3 regions of the Streptomyces sp. NPDC050658 genome follow, and region 3 is predicted to be linked to each of the others. Evidence: riboswitches for the same ligand, from Rfam matches in the RefSeq annotation. Region 3 holds a riboswitch; each other region holds the start of a gene.

Evidence for each region. Region 3 has a riboswitch for cyclic di-AMP ahead of ACIBKX_RS30625 (M23 family metallopeptidase). Riboswitches for the same ligand answer to the same signal wherever they lie in the genome.
Region 1: linked by a shared signal. The riboswitch ahead of ACIBKX_RS39650 (LysM peptidoglycan-binding domain-containing protein) and the one ahead of ACIBKX_RS30625 (M23 family metallopeptidase) in region 3 are both predicted to bind cyclic di-AMP.
Region 2: linked by a shared signal. The riboswitch ahead of ACIBKX_RS16835 (C40 family peptidase) and the one ahead of ACIBKX_RS30625 (M23 family metallopeptidase) in region 3 are both predicted to bind cyclic di-AMP.

What each region holds. Positions count from the first base shown of each region.
Region 1 is NZ_JBITGM010000020.1:456-6,497, reverse strand. It holds gene ACIBKX_RS39665 (cytochrome P450) at 1-8, shown strand, start outside; gene ACIBKX_RS39660 (hypothetical protein) at 903-1,037, shown strand; gene ACIBKX_RS39655 (hypothetical protein) at 1,070-1,636, opposite strand; gene ACIBKX_RS39650 (LysM peptidoglycan-binding domain-containing protein) at 1,724-2,452, opposite strand; cyclic di-AMP (ydaO/yuaA leader) riboswitch at 2,457-2,613, opposite strand; gene ACIBKX_RS39645 (LysR family transcriptional regulator) at 3,185-4,177, opposite strand; gene ACIBKX_RS39640 (nuclear transport factor 2 family protein) at 4,274-5,428, shown strand.
Region 2 is NZ_JBITGM010000004.1:267,184-273,225, reverse strand. It holds gene ACIBKX_RS16860 (helix-turn-helix transcriptional regulator) at 1-534, opposite strand, end outside; gene ACIBKX_RS16855 (ATP-binding protein) at 804-1,271, shown strand; gene ACIBKX_RS16850 (LysR family transcriptional regulator) at 1,285-2,196, opposite strand; gene ACIBKX_RS16845 (LysE family translocator) at 2,313-2,942, shown strand; gene ACIBKX_RS16840 (DUF6328 family protein) at 2,988-3,482, opposite strand; gene ACIBKX_RS16835 (C40 family peptidase) at 3,582-4,055, opposite strand; cyclic di-AMP (ydaO/yuaA leader) riboswitch at 4,059-4,230, opposite strand; gene ACIBKX_RS16830 (hypothetical protein) at 4,600-4,908, opposite strand; gene ACIBKX_RS16825 (ATP-dependent Clp protease proteolytic subunit) at 4,916-5,551, opposite strand; gene ACIBKX_RS16820 (Ppx/GppA family phosphatase) at 5,703-6,042, shown strand, end outside.
Region 3 is NZ_JBITGM010000010.1:220,856-226,897, forward strand. It holds gene ACIBKX_RS30610 (GNAT family N-acetyltransferase) at 1-1,180, opposite strand, end outside; gene ACIBKX_RS30615 (HPr family phosphocarrier protein) at 1,318-1,599, shown strand; gene ACIBKX_RS30620 (GntR family transcriptional regulator) at 1,785-2,468, opposite strand; gene ACIBKX_RS30625 (M23 family metallopeptidase) at 2,683-3,483, opposite strand; cyclic di-AMP (ydaO/yuaA leader) riboswitch at 3,496-3,658, opposite strand; gene ACIBKX_RS30630 (pitrilysin family protein) at 3,890-5,278, opposite strand; gene ACIBKX_RS30635 (pitrilysin family protein) at 5,275-6,042, opposite strand, start outside.

The sequences.
Region 1 (6,042 bases), on a different contig from region 3:
CCTGGTAGCACCACAGGTCCGCAACGCCGCGCCCGGCGGGTGCGGCACTGGTCCGTCCGTTGTGTGCGGTGGCGGACGGGCCAGTGCCGCGCCGCCGGGCCGCGGCATGCCCTGCCTCTCTTCTGTACGTCTCTTCTGTGTACGTCCGTCAGCGGCGCGCCCGCGACGGACGGCCGACCGGCCGTCGTGTCTGCCTGCGGACGCGGCGGCCGCAGCCGTGCCGGCCTCCGGGCAGACGGGCAGGCGGGCAGGCGGGCGGGCGGGCCCGCTCCAGCCCCCCTCAACCACAGGCCGACTGGCCGTCGACCGAAACCTGACCGGGTGTCAATCGATCCTCGAACGGGGGCGGGCAGAGTCGGAGCATCAACCTGCACGGGAAGGCAGAGGCAGGCAGCGATACCGGCGGAGCGGCCGGGCACCGGTGACACCGGACGCCCGCCACCGCGACCGGCCGGCTGCCGCCTCGGAGGCACTTGCCCGGACCGCCGCGATCCGGCGGGACCGGAAAGACCTCCCGCACCACACCAGCCCCCTCCGCCCCATATCTGACTTGCCTGCCGCGCCGGGATCCGGCCGGCGGGACGGATGTCCGCACGGTGAACGCGACCGGCCCACAAGGCCATCGAGCGCTGCCGCTCCACCCCGAGCGGCACTCACCGGCGGTCGGATCGGCCGCTGTGCGTCCGCACCTCCGCGACGCACGGCGGCCGACTTGCGTGCGCACACGCCATCCACCCCAACTCACCGGCAAGAAACGGGAGTTGACGGCTGCGCACCCGAGACATCCCCGACCGGGCTTCCGGCGGGTCTTGAGCGGTTCTCGACCGGACGGGAGCACGCTGGCCGGATCGGAACGCCCCGGGCGCGGTCCGGGGCGGCGTACCCCGACGAAGGGAGACCCGGTGAACGACGAGCCGGCGGATTACAGCAGGCCATTCCGACCCATCTCGCCCTATGCGCCGCCGCTGCGGCTGGCCGGCGCGGACGACGACGCGGCGGTCGCGGACGAGCCGCACATCGTCCGAGGCATCGACTGACCCCCCACCGGCGTGCCGGTGCAAAGGCCCGCTCAGCCCCGACGGTCCGCCAGGCCCTGGCGCCCGGCCCGGATCCGGTCGGCGCTCCACATGCCCACCCCCGCCAGCACGGCGACGGCGACGGCGTACAGCGGCAGCCACAGGGTCGTGGTGGCCGACAGGCAGTCGGCGACGGCGTCGTGGCGGTGGATGTCCTGGGCGCGGGCCAGGGCGGCCGGGTCGCGGCCGGCCAGGCCGGCGAGGGCGGCCTCGGTGCGGATGCTCTCGTAGGCGCCCAGCGCGGGACACCGCGCGCGGGTGCCCGGCATCGGGAACAGCCAGGCCCAGCGCTGCAGCAGGGGGGCCAGGGCGATCGCCGCGCACAGGCCGAGGACCAGGCAGTAGGCGGCGAGGTTCGCGGTGTAGGCGGAGCGCAGGCCGGGTGTCCAGGCGGGCCTGCGGTAGAGGCACAGGAGCACGGCCAGCAGTGTCACGCCGATGTAGGTGGCGAACCACTGCCAGGAGCCCTGGGCGAGCGCGGCGGTCAGCACGGCGCCGAGGGCGATGCCGATGACGCCGGACTGGTCGGGAACATGGCGGCGCGCGCCGGGCTGGTCCATGGCCTCTCCTGCCTGGTGTGGCCCTCAGCATCCCGGCGCACCGCCCCCGCGGCCCGCCGCCATGCCGCGCGGTGGCCCGGATGAGGCTCAGTAGGGGCCGTTGACGTTGTCGATCGATCCGTAGCGGTCGGCGGCGTAGTTGCAGGCGGCGGTGATGTTGGCGACGGGGTCGAAGCTGTCGGTGGAGGTGCCGGGCAGGTGGTAGGCGTCGAAGGTGGGGCCGATGACCTGGAGGAGTCCCTTGGAGGGGGTGCCCGCGGCGGCGTTGGAGTCCCAGTTGTTGATGGCCAGCGGGTTGCCGGAGGACTCGCGCATGATGTTGCGGTGGATCCCCTCGTAGCTGCCGGGGATGCCGTGCCGGGCCATGATGTCGAGCGATTCCCTGATCCACCCGTCGAGGTTGTCGGCGTACGCCTTCTTGGCCGCGGCGGGCTGGGCGGTGCTCTTGCGCTCGGAACGATCGGCCCGCTCGGAGGAGCCCCGCGAGCCGGCCCCCTCCTCCGCGCCGAGGGCGAGCTTGACCCCCGGCCGGATCAGCCGCGGATCATCCCCGAGCACGCTCCGGTTGTCCTGATAGAGCTTCTTCCAGCTGCCGTGCCGGGAGTGCTCACGGGCGATCTTGGTGAGGGTGTCGCCCGGGACGACGACGTAGCTCCCCGGGGCGGCGGACGGCTTGGCCGCCGGGGCCTGCGCCGCACCGGCAGCGGTCGCACCCAGGACCGGAAGAACGAGCACGGCCCCACCCGTGCCTGCGACGGCGATACCCCGCCTGAACGAACCGGACTTGGGACGACGGTGCTTTCCCTTTGCGGGCATGACGAATTCCTCTCCGTCGCCTGCGAGGTGAGCTGTCGGGTTCGGACGGGAGATGTCCGGCCGCCGCGAAAGCGACTTCACCCCGAGCCGCTCCGGAAACCGGACCGGCGGCCTACCTGGGTCCCCCGCTCCTGCCGGGCGCGAGTCAGTGAATGGGAAGGTAAAAGGCTTTCCGGCCGGCGGCAGGATTCGGCGTTCCGCCCGGATCGACGGTGACGCTAGGCGAGAAAACCCAAACGAAACAAGCCCCAAATTTGCAAAAGAAACGACCAAAGCGAACCCCCGACAACCGGAAACCCCCGCCCCCGCATGATCGAGAATCCCAACTTCTTTGCACGCAACGGAAATGACGCCGACCGGACGCCGGAAGCACGGCCGCCGCTGTGACCCGTTTCACCGAACGAAATGCAACCAGATATAAGACCCGAAGCCCCCAGGGATGCGCCATCCCACCCGTAGAGCGCTAGTCATAGCAAAAACCCGCATAAATCACCAAGCACACCCAAAGCCAATTTCCGAATCAATCGGACATACGGCGGATGTTGTCATCCATGAAAAAAGAGGCCCAGCCCATCGGCGGCTGACCACACCGCTGACACACGCACCGACATCGCTGCAACCGCGCGCCCACCAGCAGTGGCACCCCCCCGGCGCACGGACGCTTCCCGACCGCTCCCGAGCACCGCGGCACCCCCACCCCCTGACCAGGATGTACACAACCGTGCCACCTGATCACCGCAGCCCCTGCCAAGGAGCCACACCGGCCTCCACCTGAGTCCTGGACCGGTCCCCACACGGCGAGGCGACGCCGACCGACCCACCGACGACCCCCTCCGGACAGGCCGCCGCAAAAGCCCCCGCAAGCCGACCGACCAGAGCCGCCGCGCACGGATGCGGATCACCCGATGGCATGACCGCGTAGACACCGCGGGCCGGAGGATCGACCAGACCCACCGTGGTGACATCGGCCCGCAACGCACCCGCCAGCACCCCGGGAATCAACGCGATGGCATGACCGGTCGCCACCAGAGCCAGCTTGCCGGGCAGATCAGCCGCAGCGAGGTCGACACGGGCACTGACCCCGGCGCGGGCGGCATGCCGACGCAACAACGCCGCCGAACCATCGTTGTCCTCCACCCACGTCTGATCACCCAGCACCTCAATGGACACCGGCCCACCCCCGGCCCGCGGATGACCCAGCGGCAGCGCGACGACCATCGCATCCAGCCCCAGCAACCGATGCTCGACCCGAGGATCATGAGGCAGCCCCGGCGGAGCATCCGTCACCACGGCAACATCGAGATCACCGGCAACCACACGCTCGTACAGCGAAGCACTCAGCCCCGGCAACAGACTCCACCGGACAGCCTCACCCTGCTCCAGCAAAGCCCGCAGAGCCTCCGGAACAACCCCCGCGGCAAGAGAAGGAGTCGCACCGACCGCCAGCACCCGACCCAAACCCCCCTCACCCGTATCCCGCGCGGCCCGGACCGCCCGATCGGCCTCGTTCAGCGTGACCAGAGCATGACGCCGGAACACCTCACCGGCCGACGTCACACGCACACCACGCGCATGACGCTCCATCAACGGCACACCGACCTGCCGCTCCAGCCCGGCGATCTGCCGGGACACCGCCGACTGCGTGTGATGAAGCTCGGCAGCCGCCGCCGACAACGACCCCAGCCGACACACCGTCACGAAGGTCCGCCACACCGTCAAATCCATGCCGCCCAGTATGAACAGCCGATATGCGAACCACGCAGAACAGCCATGCGACACCTGCGCTTGTCGCAACCATCCGGATCCACCACCGTGACGCACATGACCACACCGCACACGATCGCCGTCCTGGGCCTGGGCCGGATGGGCACCGCGATCGCAACACGACTGGCCGCCCAAGGCTGGCACGTCACCGGCTGGACCCGCTCAGGGCGCACACCAGACACCATCACACCCACCACCGACCCCAACGACGCCGTCGCGCAAGCCGACCACGTACTCCTGGCCCTCTACGACGGCCCAGCCTGCCGACAAGTCCTCCACACCATCCGCGACGCACTGCGAACAAACACAATCGTCATCAACACCAGCACCATCGCCCCCACCGAAGCCGCACAACTGGCCCAACAAACCGGCCCGACATACATCCACGCACCCGTACTCGGCTCCGTCCCGGCCGCCACCTCCGGCACCCTCCAGATCCTCGCCGCCGCACCTCACCAAACACTCGCCCGGGCACGCCCACTCCTGGAAACACTGGGCACGGTACGGCCAATCGAAGACGCCCCCACCGCCGCCGCCCTCAAACTCATCGCCAACAACAGCCTCACCGGCGCCGTGCTCGCACTACGCGACACCCTGCGCCAGGCCGACGCACTCGACCTGCCCCGCACCCAGGTCCTGGACATCCTCGAACTCGGCCAACTCGGCACACTCGTGACCCGCAAACGCCCCTACCTCACCGGCCACCCCACCCCCCGCACAACCGACTTCACGATCGGCGCCCTGACCAAGGACACAGCCCTCCTCGCCGCCGCATCGAACACCCCCCTGCGCAGCGCAGCCGCCCTGACCCACACCCCCGCCGACCCAGAGGCCGACATCACCGTCGCCACCACCCCCACCGCGCACCAAGCCGCACTCCAACCACTGCACGCCTACATCCGCGGACACGCCACCGGCGACCCCACCCACTTCCGCCACGCGTTCCTGCCCACCGCCCACATCGAAGGAATCCGCAACGGCACCTTCGTTTCCTGGTCCCTGGACGACTACTGCGCCCTCTTCCCAGGCCACCCCGCCGCCGACGAACCAACCCGCTCCCGCCGCATCGACACCATCGACATCCACGGCACCGTCGGGACCGCAACCATGACCCTCACACACGGCCCGGACACATTCACCGACATCTTCCTGCTGGTCCACACCGACAACAGCTGGCACATCGCCAACAAGACCTACCACCGCCACGCTTGAGACGAACCACGGCGACAACTCCAGCCCCGAAAACCGATCCCCCGCCGGCCGACCTCCGGCACCACAAACACCAACTGATCCAGAATCAGGGGGAATACTCAGTGCGTGTACGAAACGCAGTACTCACTACTCACAGCCAGTAGCTGGAGGAGACGGCGGGACCGGCGGGTTCCGGTGATCGAGGCGCCGACTGGATGGTTCAGCTCCTTCTCCAAGTGCCGGGCCGCGTACTGCACTCCACCGGGCCCCGGACGGCCAAAGGTTAGGCCGAGCGAGGCGATTCGTCTTTGGTGAGGTACACCTGAACCAAGAGTCGGGGATGACGGCCTGGCTGTAGTGCGGTGGCAAAAGATCTTGAAGAGGTAGCACCCTGGTTGGGTTTGCTCTGCGAATGTGAGTGGGTTTGGCGCTGGTCTGTATGGGATGTCCCGGGCGTGGGGTGGGTGCCTGGTCTGGGGTGTTGTTTTTGATGCGCGACGTGTGATTTTCAGTGGTTGGCGACAGGGCTTTCAGTAGGTTTTTTTGCTGGTGGGTGGGTTGTGGGGTGTCGTTTTTCTGCTGAAGGCCGGTGTCGTTTCTCGCTGAAGATCTGCTGTCGCGTGTGTGGGCTTGCG
Region 2 (6,042 bases), on a different contig from region 3:
CACCGATTCGTCGAGGATCACGCTCAGCCGCAGCGGACGCTTCGCGCGCAGCACGTCCTGCCTGGCAAGACGCACCTCCACCAGCGCGTCCACCTGTTCCTCCGGCAGGCCGTCGAGCGCGGCCCGCGTCACCGCACGGGCGTAGTCCGGCGTCTGCAGCAGTCCGGGCACGACGTTCGTCTCCAGGGTCCGGACACGGCAGGCCTGCGATTCCAGGCTGATGAAATCGCGGTACGTCGGTGGCAGCAGCCCTCGGTAGGCGTGCCACCAGTGGTGACGCCCGCTGTCGTCGTCCGCGCCCGCCAACGCGACCAGCAATTGGCGCAGTTGGGGATCCTTCACCGCGTACGCGTCAAGCAGGAGCTGAACGTCCGAGGCCTTGACGCCGCTGCGTCCGGTCTCGATCCGGCTCACCTTCGACTGGTGCCAGCCGACCCGGCCCGCCGCCTGATCACTGGTGAGCCCCGCCATGGTGCGCAGCGCGCGCAGTTCGGCGCCGAGTTTGCGGCGGCGCACCGCGGGACCGTACTGCATGTCCGTCTCCTTCCCGACGGAGTTCCCCTTCCGGCCGTCCCCGGCCTGTCACGGGCGACAGTAGAGGAAGTGCCGGTCTCACGCCCAAATACGGTCTGCCGTAGCAGAGTTCACCGCTTTGAGCGACAGATATATGCACATCTCGGTGGATCGCCACACGTGAGGGGCCCAGTAGTGGCAGTCTGGCGCGAAGCACCATTCCGGGACTGTCCTCGTGTCTTCCGCCACGCGTCGGACTTCAGCCCCGGTGGGAAAGGGACAGCGTCGCCATGGCAGACCTTCAGGAAGCATCCGTCACCCTGCCGAGCGATCCTGCCTCGGTCTCCGCGGCCCGGAAGTACGTCTTGAACGTCCTCACCGAATGGGGTCTGCCGGCCGAGGCCGAAGTGGCCGACACAGTCCGGCTCATCGTCTCCGAACTCGCCACGAACGCCGTCCAGCACACCCTGGGGCAGTCCCCCACCTTCACCGTGGGCATCCAACTCGACCGGGAGGAGCAGCTGCGCATCGGCGTCACCGACAGTCACCCCCGCTATCCCAAGCGGCTGCCCGCCGCCGTCCAGCAGGACAACGGCCGCGGCATGGTGATCATCCGCTGGCTGACCGTCGAATGCGGCGGCAGGCTCTCGGTCACCCCCACCCCCGAGGGCGGCAAGACCGTCTGGATCGCGCTGCCGTGGACATCGGCGCTCCGGGGCGAGGCGCAGGCGCCGTCCCCGTCGACCTCCACCCGCTGAGCCCGCCCGGCGCTCAGCCCGTCGACCGCCCGAACGCGCCGCGCAGCAGGGCCCGGAAGGTGTCGGCCGCCGGATGCGCGCCGTCGGCGCGGTACACGACGGAGATGGTGCGCCGCAGATCGCCCGGTTCCAGCGGCCGCATGCCCACCGGCGTGGCCGCCGTCCGCGCCACCATCTCCGGTACGACGGCGACGCCGAGCCCCGCGCTGACCAGCGCGCACACCAGCGCGTACCCCGGCGTCTCGACGAGCACCGAAGGCGTCGCCCCGGCCCGCGCCAGCGCGGACTCCACGCCCTGGCGGGGCGGATGCGTCGGCGCCATGCTGATCAGCGGCTGGCCGGCCAGCTCGGCGAGCGGCAGCCGTGCGGAGACACCCGCGAGGGCGTGCCCCGGCGAGGTCACCAGGACCAACTCCTCGACCAGGACGGGCTCGGCGGACACCGAGGCGGGCAGCGGCACCGGCTCTCCCGGTTCGTACGTATGGGTGAGCGCGAGGTCGACCTCACCCGCCGCCACCGCCGCGACACCGGACGGCGGCTCATAGCCGCGGACCGTCAGCTCGATGTCCGGATGGGCCCGGCGGAACGCGGTCAGCGCGGGCGGCACCAGATGGATTCCCGCGGTGGTGAAGGTGCCCACCCTTAGCCGGCCCCCGGACAGGCCGGCGAGCTGGGCCAGTTCATGCCGGGCCCGCTCCATCTCGGCGAGCACCCGGCGGGCCCGCGCGAGCAGCAGCTCTCCCGCGCCGGTCAGCCGCGCCCCGCGGTGGTGCCGCACCAGGAGCGCGGTCCCCGCCTCCCGCTCCAGCTTGGCCAGTTGCTGGGAGAGGGCGGGCACGGTGTAGCCGAGACGCTCGGCGGCGCGGGTGATCGAACCGGCCTCGGAGACCGCCACCAGTGCGGCGAGCCGCGTCGGGTCGTACATGGAGTCTCCGGTGTCTCCCGGTGCGGACGTGGGGGGAGGAGAGTAAACGGCTGCTTAAGGCAGGCCCAGGATATTCCACATACCTGCTGAAGGCAGAAGAACGGCAGGGTGGAGGCATGGACGCACAACTGGTCGCCTTCACCGGAGTCGCCGCGGGCATGGTCGCCATGCCGGGCGCCGATTTCGCCGTCGTGGTGCGCAACGCACTCGCCTCCCGCCGCGCCGGGGTCGTCTGTGCGATCGGTGTCGCGGGCGGGCTCCTGGTGCACACGGCGCTCGCGGTGGCCGGGGTCGCCGCCGTGCTCGCCGCGGTCCCCGCCCTCTTCCGGGCGCTGCAGATCGTCGGCGGCGGCTATGTGCTGTACCTGGGCTGCCGCGCCCTGCGCTCGGCGGTGCGGCAGCGGCGGGGAGCCGACGGGCGGGTGGGCCAGGCACCGCAGGGTGCGGGCGGCAGCCTGCGGCAGGGTTTCCTCACCAACGCCCTCAACCCCAAGGCGCCCATCACGTTCCTCAGCGTGCTGCCGCAGTTCGTGCCCGCGGGCAGCCCGGCGATGCCGCGGACGCTGCTGCTCGCGTCGATCATCGTGGCCCTCGCCCTGGTGTGGTTCCCGGTCGTCGCGCTCCTGGTGGACCGGCTGGGCCGCTGGCTGCGCAGACCGCGTACCGCCCGTGCCATCGAGGGAGCCACCGGAGGAGCGCTGACCCTGCTCGGCTCCGTGCTGCTCGTCGAGGCGCTGGTCGCCTGACCCGGGAGTGCGCCGAGCGTGACCTGGGAGTGCGCCGAGCGTGACCTAGGAGTGTGCCGAGCGGCGTACGAGGCGGGGGAGCACGCCCCACAGGCCCGCGCACACGGCCAGCGTGCCCGCGCTCGCGATCACCCCGCCGACGCGGCCCACCGACACGTCCACGACCAGGAGCACGGAACCGGCGAGGGCGAACATCAGGACCGCCATGCCGAGCCGCGCCAGATGCGAGGAGACCCGCACGATCAGCGGCTTGGAACGCTGCTGGAACAGCGCCCTGTGCACCGCGGCCGGCGCCGTGAACAGGGCGGCCGCGAGGACGGCGAGCAGCAGCGTCGTGACGTACGTGGCGCGCTGCACGGTGTCCAGGGACGGGAAGCGCGGGGTGAAGGCGAGGGTCAGCAGGAACGCGAAGAGGATCTGCACCCCGGTCTGTGTGACCCTCAACTCCTGGAGGATCTCCGAGAAGTTGCGGTCGGCGCGTTCGAAGTCGGTCTCGTGGCGGCTGTCGTGAGCGGCGCGTGAGCCGTTGTTGTCGGCCATGGCGCACGAGTATCCGTGTCGCGCGACGCCAAGCGCGGTGGGCGCGCCGGGCGGGCGACGCGGCAGCCGGGACGGCCGCGTCCCTCGCCCGGCGCCGGGTCAGCGGACCCTGCCGTACCAGACGCTCTTGGTCCAGATCTTCTCCAGACGGACCACGGTGTTCGACTTGGGCGCGTGCCAGATGCGGCCCTTACCGGCGTAGATGCCGACGTGGTAGACGTTCCGGCCGGAGTGGAAGAAGACCAGGTCGCCGCGCGTGCGGTTGGCCGCGGAGATGTGCCGGGTCTTGTTGTACTGCTGTGCGGCCGTGCGCGGCAGCTTCTTGCCCGCCCGCTTGAACGAGTAGAGGGTCAGGCCCGAGCAGTCGAACCGGTTCGGCCCCGCGGCTCCGTAGCGGTACGGGGAGCCCTTCTTCGCCGCGGCGATCTTCAGGGCCTTCGTCCCGTGTGTCGCGGCCTGGGCCTCCGTCGTGAGCCCGGGGGCCACGAGGGTGCCGCCGACGACGGCGAGCGTGAGGGCCGAGGCGGAGCCGGCCCTGGTGAGCAGCGACGGAACATGATTCAGCGCGGTCATGCGCAACCCTTCGTCAGCCGCCTGTGAAGGATGACCTGTCGGATTCGGGCTGACAAAGTTGCCCGGCCGCGTACTGCGGCTTCACCCCAAGGGCCGTTGTCCGGACGTCCGGACGGGCCCGTCGTGCCTGGGTCCTCCACTCCTGCCGGTGCACCGATGTCGACCGGTCATCCGGGCGGCGGCAGGACTCGGCGTCCGCCCGGACCGCCCCGCCGCTGTGGCGGGGGCTTGTCGTCGGAAGGGATCTTGACCCGTCAACAGCCCGAAAACCGAGCCGAAACGGCGTTTTGTGAGGCTCCTCACGGCTGAACCGTTCGGGTGGACAACGTCGGATAAGGCAACCCTTCGCGGGCCTCGACGATCGCTCTACCAGCACCGGAAGGAGACATTCCGGCCCTCGCGTACACCTCTGGCGCAACTGTGGCCGACTCCGTTGACGAGGACCTGCTACGCCGAACGAGGTAGCCCGTCTGGTCCGTTTAAGACCCGCCCCGGACGGCTACTGCGCTGCGGGGCAGCCGACTTGAGGGGGATTCAGGGGGATTCAGGACGACTGCCGGGGCGGGACGGTGACGCGGGAGGAACGCCGCTCCCCGTCGAGCACGCGCAGCGCGCGGGCCAACGTCGGTGCGTGCACGGCGCTCTCGCCCCGCTGGTGCATGAGCGTCAGCGCGTCGCGCAGTGCTGTGGCGCTGGAGACCAGCGCCTGGGCGGCGCGCAGGCCGCCGTAGGTGTCCGAGGCGCGGGCCGGATTGATCCGGCCGAGCAGATCGACCACTTCGAGATAGCGGTCGATCAACTCGCCCTCGGCGCGGGTGAGTGCGGGCAGCGGCGGCAGTTCGGGCGGCAGCATCGACGGCTCACCTCGCGTCCGGGACGCGCGCCGAGGACTTGCGGCTCGGCACGATCCGGTCGATCAGGCCGTACGCGACGGCCTCCGGGGCGTCGAGGATCTTGTCCCGCTCGATGTCCGCCGTGATGCGGTCGGGGCTCTGGCCCGTGTGCCGTACGAGGAGTTCCTCGAGGAGCGAGCGGGTGCGCAGGATCTCGTCGGCCTGGATCGCGAGGTCGGAGGTCTGGCCCTGGATCGGCTCGCTGATCGACGGCTGATGGATCAACACCCGTGCGCCGGGCAGGGCGGAGCGCTTTGTGGGCGTGCCCGCGGCGAGCAGCACGGCCGCCGCCGACGCGGCCTGTCCCAGGCAGGTCGTCTCCACGTCACAGGTGACGAACCGCATCGTGTCGTAGATCGCCGTCATCGCGCTGAACGAGCCGCCGGGGGAGTTGATGTAGAGCGAGATGTCGCGGTCCGGCGCCAGATATTCGAGGTGCATGAACTGCGCCATCACGTCATTGGCCGAGGTGTCGTCGATCGGGGTGCCCAGAAAGACGATCCGCTCCTCAAGCAGCTTCGAATACGGGTCGAGGGTCCGCTTCCCCGAGCTGGTGCGCTCGGTGAACTCGGGCAGGACATATCGGGCGGACGGTCGGTTCATGGCGCGTCACTCCTCATCACCGGGGCCGGATGCGCGGCCCGAGGCTTCTTGTATAAAATGTACAGGACGTACGTAACGCGTGCGGCATCGACGCGGGCTTGGGTGAACGGCCGGGTGACTGACGGCAGTTGTCTGGGGTACAGGGCGTGACATGCGAATGAGTCTGGTGGATGTGGGTTCGAGAACGGTCCGTCTGGTTGTCGCCGACGCGGTGGACGGGGTTCCACTGCCGGTGCACACGGCGAAGTGGCGGCTGCGGCTCTCCGAACAGGTCGAGCCGGCGGGGGCGATACCCGAACAATCGGTGCGGCAGCTGGTCAGAGCGGTCTCCGCGGCCGCCGAGACCGCGAGAAGATGGGGCGCAACGGAGCCGCTCGCCTTCGCCACGGCGGTCGTCCGCAACGCGCCGAACAGGCTGGAGGTCCTGCGGGCGGTACGGGCGGAGACGGGCATCCCGCTGTGCACCCTGCCGGGCGAGGTGGAGGCCGAGC
Region 3 (6,042 bases):
CGGACCCGACGAACGTGGAAAGGCCCGCACCGCGCCGGTGCAGCCCGGACAGCAGCGCGATGCCGATCGCCCCGGACTGCGTGAACAGACCGATCCGCCCCCGCGCGGGCGCCTCCGGGGCGAGCGAGGCGTTGAGGCGTGTCTCCGGAGAGGTGTTGATGACTCCGAAGGCGTTGGGTCCGATGATCCGCATCCCGTACGACCGGGCCTGGCGCACCAGCTCCCGCTGCCGCTCGCGCCCCTCGGCGCCGCTCTCGGCGTACCCGGCGGAGACGACCACCAGACCGCGCACCCCGCGCTCGCCACACTCTGCGACGACCTGGGGCACCCGCTCGGCGGGCACGGCGACCACCGCGAGGTCCACCGGCTCCTCGATGTCCGCCACGGAGCGGTGCGCCGGGACCCCGTCGATCACCTCGCCCTCGGTGAACGCGCCGTTCACCGCGTACACGCTGCCGGCGAACCCGGCCTCCTGGAGGTTGCGCAGCACGCTGCGCCCCACGCCTCCGGGCGTCCGCCCGACGCCGATCACCGCCACCGAACCGGGGGTGAGCAGCCGCTGCACGGACCGCGCCTCCGCGCGCTGCTCACGGGCCCGCTGCACGGCGAGCGAGCGGTCGGTCGGCTCCAGATCGAATTCGAGGCGTACGACACCGTCCTCGAAGCTGCGCTTCTGCTGGTACCCCGCGTCCGTGAACACCTTGATCATCTTGGTGTTGGCGGGCAGCACCTCGGCGGCGAAGCGCCGGATGCCGCGCTCCCTGGCGACGGCGGCGATGTGTTCGAGGAGCGTGGAGGCCACTCCCCTGCCCTGGTGGGCGTCCTGCACGAGGAAGGCGACCTCCGCCTCGTCGGCGGGCGCGCTCGCGGACATGCCGCGTTCGTCGATGCGGTCGAAGCGCACGGTGGCGATGAACTCGCCGCCCACCGTGGCCGCGAGTCCCACCCGGTCCACGTGGTCGTGATGGGTGAAGCGGTGCACGTCCTTGGCGGACAGGCGGGGGTAGGGGGCGAAGAAGCGGTAGTACTTCGACTCGTCCGAGACCTGCTCGTAGAAGCTGACCAGACGGTCCGCGTCCTCGGCCGTGATGGGCCTGATCCGGGCCGTTCCCCCGTCTCGCAGCACGACGTCGGCCTCCCAGTGGGCGGGGTATGCGTGCCGGTCCGACGGGGTCTGCATGGGGCAAGCGTACGGGTCGCGCGGCCGTCTTGGCCGGGTACCGTCGACGGGAGACGGACCTGCGGCCGGCGGAGCACTCGCGACGGCATGAGAGACTGGTCTAGACAACTGTGAGACACCTGGAAGGGCAGCAACACATGGCTGAGCGCCGCGTCAACGTCGGCTGGGCCGAGGGCCTCCACGCCCGACCCGCCTCCATCTTCGTCCGCGCGGCCACCGCCGCCGGCGTCCCCGTGACGATCGCCAAGGCTGACGGCAACCCCGTCAACGCCGCTTCCATGCTCGCGGTGCTCGGCCTCGGTGCGCAGGGCGGCGAGGAGATCGTGCTCGCCTCCGACGCCGAGGGTGCGGACGCCGCCCTCGACCGCCTGGCGAAGCTGGTCGCGGACGGCCTCGAGGAACTCCCCGAGACCGTCTGACGACGACTGCCGTACGCGCACGCGGAAGGGCCCGCCCCGTAAAAGGGGGCGGGCCCTTCCGTGCATTCGCAAGAAAGCCCGGACGCCCTTCACGGGAAATCCCGGCCGCGCGCAGCCAAAGGTCGCGAAATCAGGGCAGCGGAATTAGCCGCCCAATTGACACCTCTTTGTATACGGCGCCCTCGTTAAGTCTGAAGGCTCACCGTGTTTACGGCATGTTGCGAATCCCTCACGCCCGCCCGCGGCGGAAATCGCAGCCGGTGCGCCGCCGTCGCCCGTTCCGTGTGCTGCGCGGTGAGCGCCCTGGCCCGTTCCGCGTCCCCGCGGGCGACCGCGTCGACGATCCCGGCGTGTTCCGCCCAGGACTCCGCGGGCAGAGCGGGCGATGCGACGACGTACATCCAGGCGATCTTGTGCCGGAGCTGGGTGAGCAGGGCGGTCAGGCCCGGGCTGCCGGAGGACTGGGCGAGCGTCTCGTGGAACCAGCCGCCCAGCGAGCGCAGATCCTCGCTCCCGCCGCGCCGCGAGCGCTCCTGGCCGAGCCTGACGAGACCGCGCAGGACCTTGAGATGGGCGTCCGTGCGGCGCTGGGCGGCGCGAGCCGCGGCGAGCGGCTCCAGGAGCATGCGGATCTCCAGGAGGTCGGCGGCCTCCTGCTCGGTCGGCTCCGCGACGCACGCGCCCGCGTGCCTGCGCGTGACGACGAACCCCTCGGCCTCCAGGGTGCGCAGCGCCTCGCGCACCGGGACGCGGGAGACTCCGTAGCGGCGCGCGAGCAGTTCCTCGGTGAGCCGGCCGCCCCGTTCGTAGACACCGGAGACGATGTCGTCCCGAATGGCCGTGCATACCGAGTGCGCGGGAATGCGCATGACTGACCTCCGCCTTAATCCCCACGAAACGCGGTCGATTGACGCTCGTTCAGTGACTCTATTGCAGAGTGACAGAATTTCCGACGGCGGGCCGGAATCCATGGATATTTTTTGGCCAAAGGCAGGGCTGGAGGGCCGGAAGACCGGAAGTGCCGGAAGACCGGAACGGCGAAAGCCCCGGCTCGTGACGAGCCGGGGCTTTCGGAGAATGAGATCAGACGTTGACGCCGTGCGACCGGAGGTAGGCGACCGGGTCGATGTCCGAGCCGTAGTCCTCGCCGGTGCGGGCCTCGAAGTGCAGGTGCGGGCCGCTGGAGTTGCCCGTGGAGCCGGAGAGGCCGATCTGCTGGCCCGGCGTGACGGCCTGGCCGACGGTGACGCTGAGGGACGACATGTGGCCGTACTGGGTGTACGTGCCGTCGTTCATCTTGATGACCACGTTGTTGCCGTAGGCGCCGCCCCAGCCGGCCTCGACGACGGTGCCGGAGCCGACCGCGTGGACCGTGGTGCCGGACGCGGCGTGGAAGTCGACGCCGGTGTGGCTGCCGGAGGACCACATGGCGCCGCCGGTCTGGTAGCCCGTGGAGACGTACGAGCCGGTGATCGGGGAGACGTAGCTGTTCAGGCGCTTGCGCTCGGCCTCGCGGGCGGCGCGCTCCTTGGCCTCGCGCTCCTTCTTGGCCTTCGCCTTCGCCTCGGCCTCCGCCTTGCGCTTGGCCTCGGCGGCCTTCTTCTTGGCGGCCTCTTCGGCCTTCTTGGCGGCAGCGGCGTCGTCGGCGGCCTGCTGCTGGGCGGCGGCCTGCGCGTCGATGCTCGCGGCGAGCGAGTCGCCCACGGAGATGGCCTGGGTCAGGCCGGTGGCCTCGACCGCCGCGTCGTCGGCGGCGAGCGCCGGAGCGGCCAGGCCTCCGATGACACCGGTGGTGGTGAGGGCTGCGACGCCCGCCACGTTCGCGGTGGTACGCGTGAGGCGGCTCGGGCGACGGTGCTTCCCGGTGGCACGGGTGAACGCCATGAAGCGGCTGGTCCTTTCCTTCCCTCTCGCCTACCGGGTTAGCTGACGGGTTCGGAGCAGGAAGGTCTCCTACGGGTTCCTCGCCTGGCGGCAAGGTGCCCGATTCACCCCAGGGGACATGTGGGTCCCCGGCTCCCCTGGCTCGCGCCGTACGGGGACTCGGCGATGACTGTCCGGTGCCGCGGGTGCGGCGTACTGCATGACGAACAGTCGGACCAGACGCTAAGCGGGGCGTCTTTCCATCGCCAAACGGATCAGAGGTTTTGTAGCGCACGCCACAGGTCAGACACGTAACCTCCATGTCAATTCGGACATATGAGGACCCCAGTGGCCAATTCTCGCCACTGGGGTCCCGTTATGTCCTGACTGTCACTCAGCCCCTACCGGCACCGGTCCGTGCCGGAACTCAGCCCGTGACCACACTCACTTCGCCGATGCCGAGCGCCTTGACGGGCTCCTCGATCCGCGCCGCGTCGCCGACGAGGATCGTCACGAGCCGGTCGCCCGGGAAGGCGTTCACGACGGCGGCGGTGGCCTCCACGGTGCCGGTCGCGGCCAACTGCCGGTACAGCTGCGCCTGGAAGTCGTCCGGCAGGTGCTGCTCGACCTGGTCGGCGAGGGTGGCCGCGACGGACGCCGCCATCTCGAACTTGAGCGGGGCCACGCCCACCAGGTTCTGCACGGCCACGTCGCGCTCGGCGTCCGTGAGGCCTTCGGCGGCGAGAGTGCGCAGCACCTTCCACAGGTCGCCGAGGGCCGGGCCCGTCGACTCGGTGTCCACGGAGCCGCTGATGGCGAGCATCGCGGCGCCGGTGCCGTCCGGGGCGGAGCGCAGCACCTGCGCGAACGCCCGTACACCGTAGGTGTATCCCTTCTCCTCGCGCAGGACGCGGTCCAGACGGGAGGTGAGGGTGCCGCCCAGGCAGTACGTCCCGAGGACCTGGGCGGGCCAGACGCGGTCGTGCCGGTCGGCGCCGATACGGCCGATCAGGAGCTGCGTCTGGACGGCTCCGGGGCGGTCCACGATGACGACGCGCCCGGTGTCGTCGGCGGTCACCGGCGGCACCGGACGCGGCTCGGCCGTGCCGCCCGTCCAGGCGCCGAGGGTGTCGGCGAGGACGGCGTCCAGATCGGTGCCGGTCAGGTCGCCCACGACGACGACGGTCGCCGTGGCGGGACGGACGTGCTTCTCGTAGAAGGCGCGCACCGCGGCCGAGTCGATGGCCGTGACCGTCTCCTCGGTGCCCTGGCGGGGGCGCGACATGCGCGAGGTGGCCGGGAAGAGCTGCCTGGAGAGCTCCTTGGCAGCGCGGCGCGCCGGGTTGGCGGCCTCGTGCGGGATCTCGTCCAGGCGGTTGGCCACGAGGCGCTCGATCTCGCTGTCCGCGAAGGCGGGGGCCCGCAGGGCGTCGGCGAGCAGGCCGAGCGCCTTGGGGAGCCGGGAGACCGGGACTTCGAGGGACACCCGGACGCCGGGGTGGTCGGCGTGTGCGTCCAACGTGGCGCCGCAGCGGTCCAGTTCGGCGGCGAACTCCTCGGCCGAGTGCTTGTCGGTGCCTTCGGTGAAGGCCCTCGCCATGATGGTGGCGACGCCGTCGAGGCCCGCGGGCTCGGCGTCGAGCGGCGCCTCCAGGTGGATCTCCACGGCGACGACCTGCTGGCCGGGGCGGTGGCAGCGCAGCACCGTGAGGCCGTTGGCCAGCGTGGCGCGCTCGGGGGCGGGGAAGGCCCAGGGCCTGGCGGTGCCGGCCTGGGGCCGGGGGTGGAACTCCATGGTCGCGACGGCCTCGGTCACTTCGCCGCCTCCTCTTCCTCTTCGGTGCCTTCGGCTGCGTCTTCGGAGCCGTCGGCAGCGGCGGTGGGCTCGGCGCTCTCGGTGCTCTCGGCGGGTTCGTACACGAGCACAGCGCGGTTGTCCGGGCGCAGCCGGGCCGCGGCGGCCTCCCGCACCTCCTCCGCGGTCACGTCGAGGACCCGCTGGACGGCGGTGAGGGCCAGCTGCGGGTCGCCGAACAGAACCGCGTACCGGCACAGTTCGTCGGCGCGGCCCGCGACCGTGCCGAGCCGGTCGAGCCACTCGCGCTCCAGCTGGGCCTGGGCGCGCTCCATCTCCTCGGCGGTGGGGCCCTCCTCCGCGAAGCGGGCCAGCTCCTCGTCGACGGCGGCCTCGATGACGGGGACCTCGACGTCACCGGACGTCTTCACGTCCAGCCAGCCCAGCGAGGGCGCACCGGCGAGGCGCAGCAGGCCGAATCCGGCCGCCACAGCGGTACGGTCGCGGCGCACGAGCCGGTTGTAGAGCCGGGACGACTCGCCGCTGCCGAGGACCGTGAGCGCGAGGTCGGCCGCGTCGCACGCGCGCGTGCCGTCCTCCGGGAGGCGGTAGGCGGCCATCAGGGCGCGGGCCGGGACCTCTTCCTCGACGACCTCGCGCAGCTCCTTGCCGATGATGTCGGGCAGCGAGCCGTCGCGCGGCGGCTGCTTGCCGTCGTGCGAGGGGATGGAGCCGAAGTACTTCTCGACCCAGGCGAGCGTCTGCTCCGGGTCGATGTCGCCCAC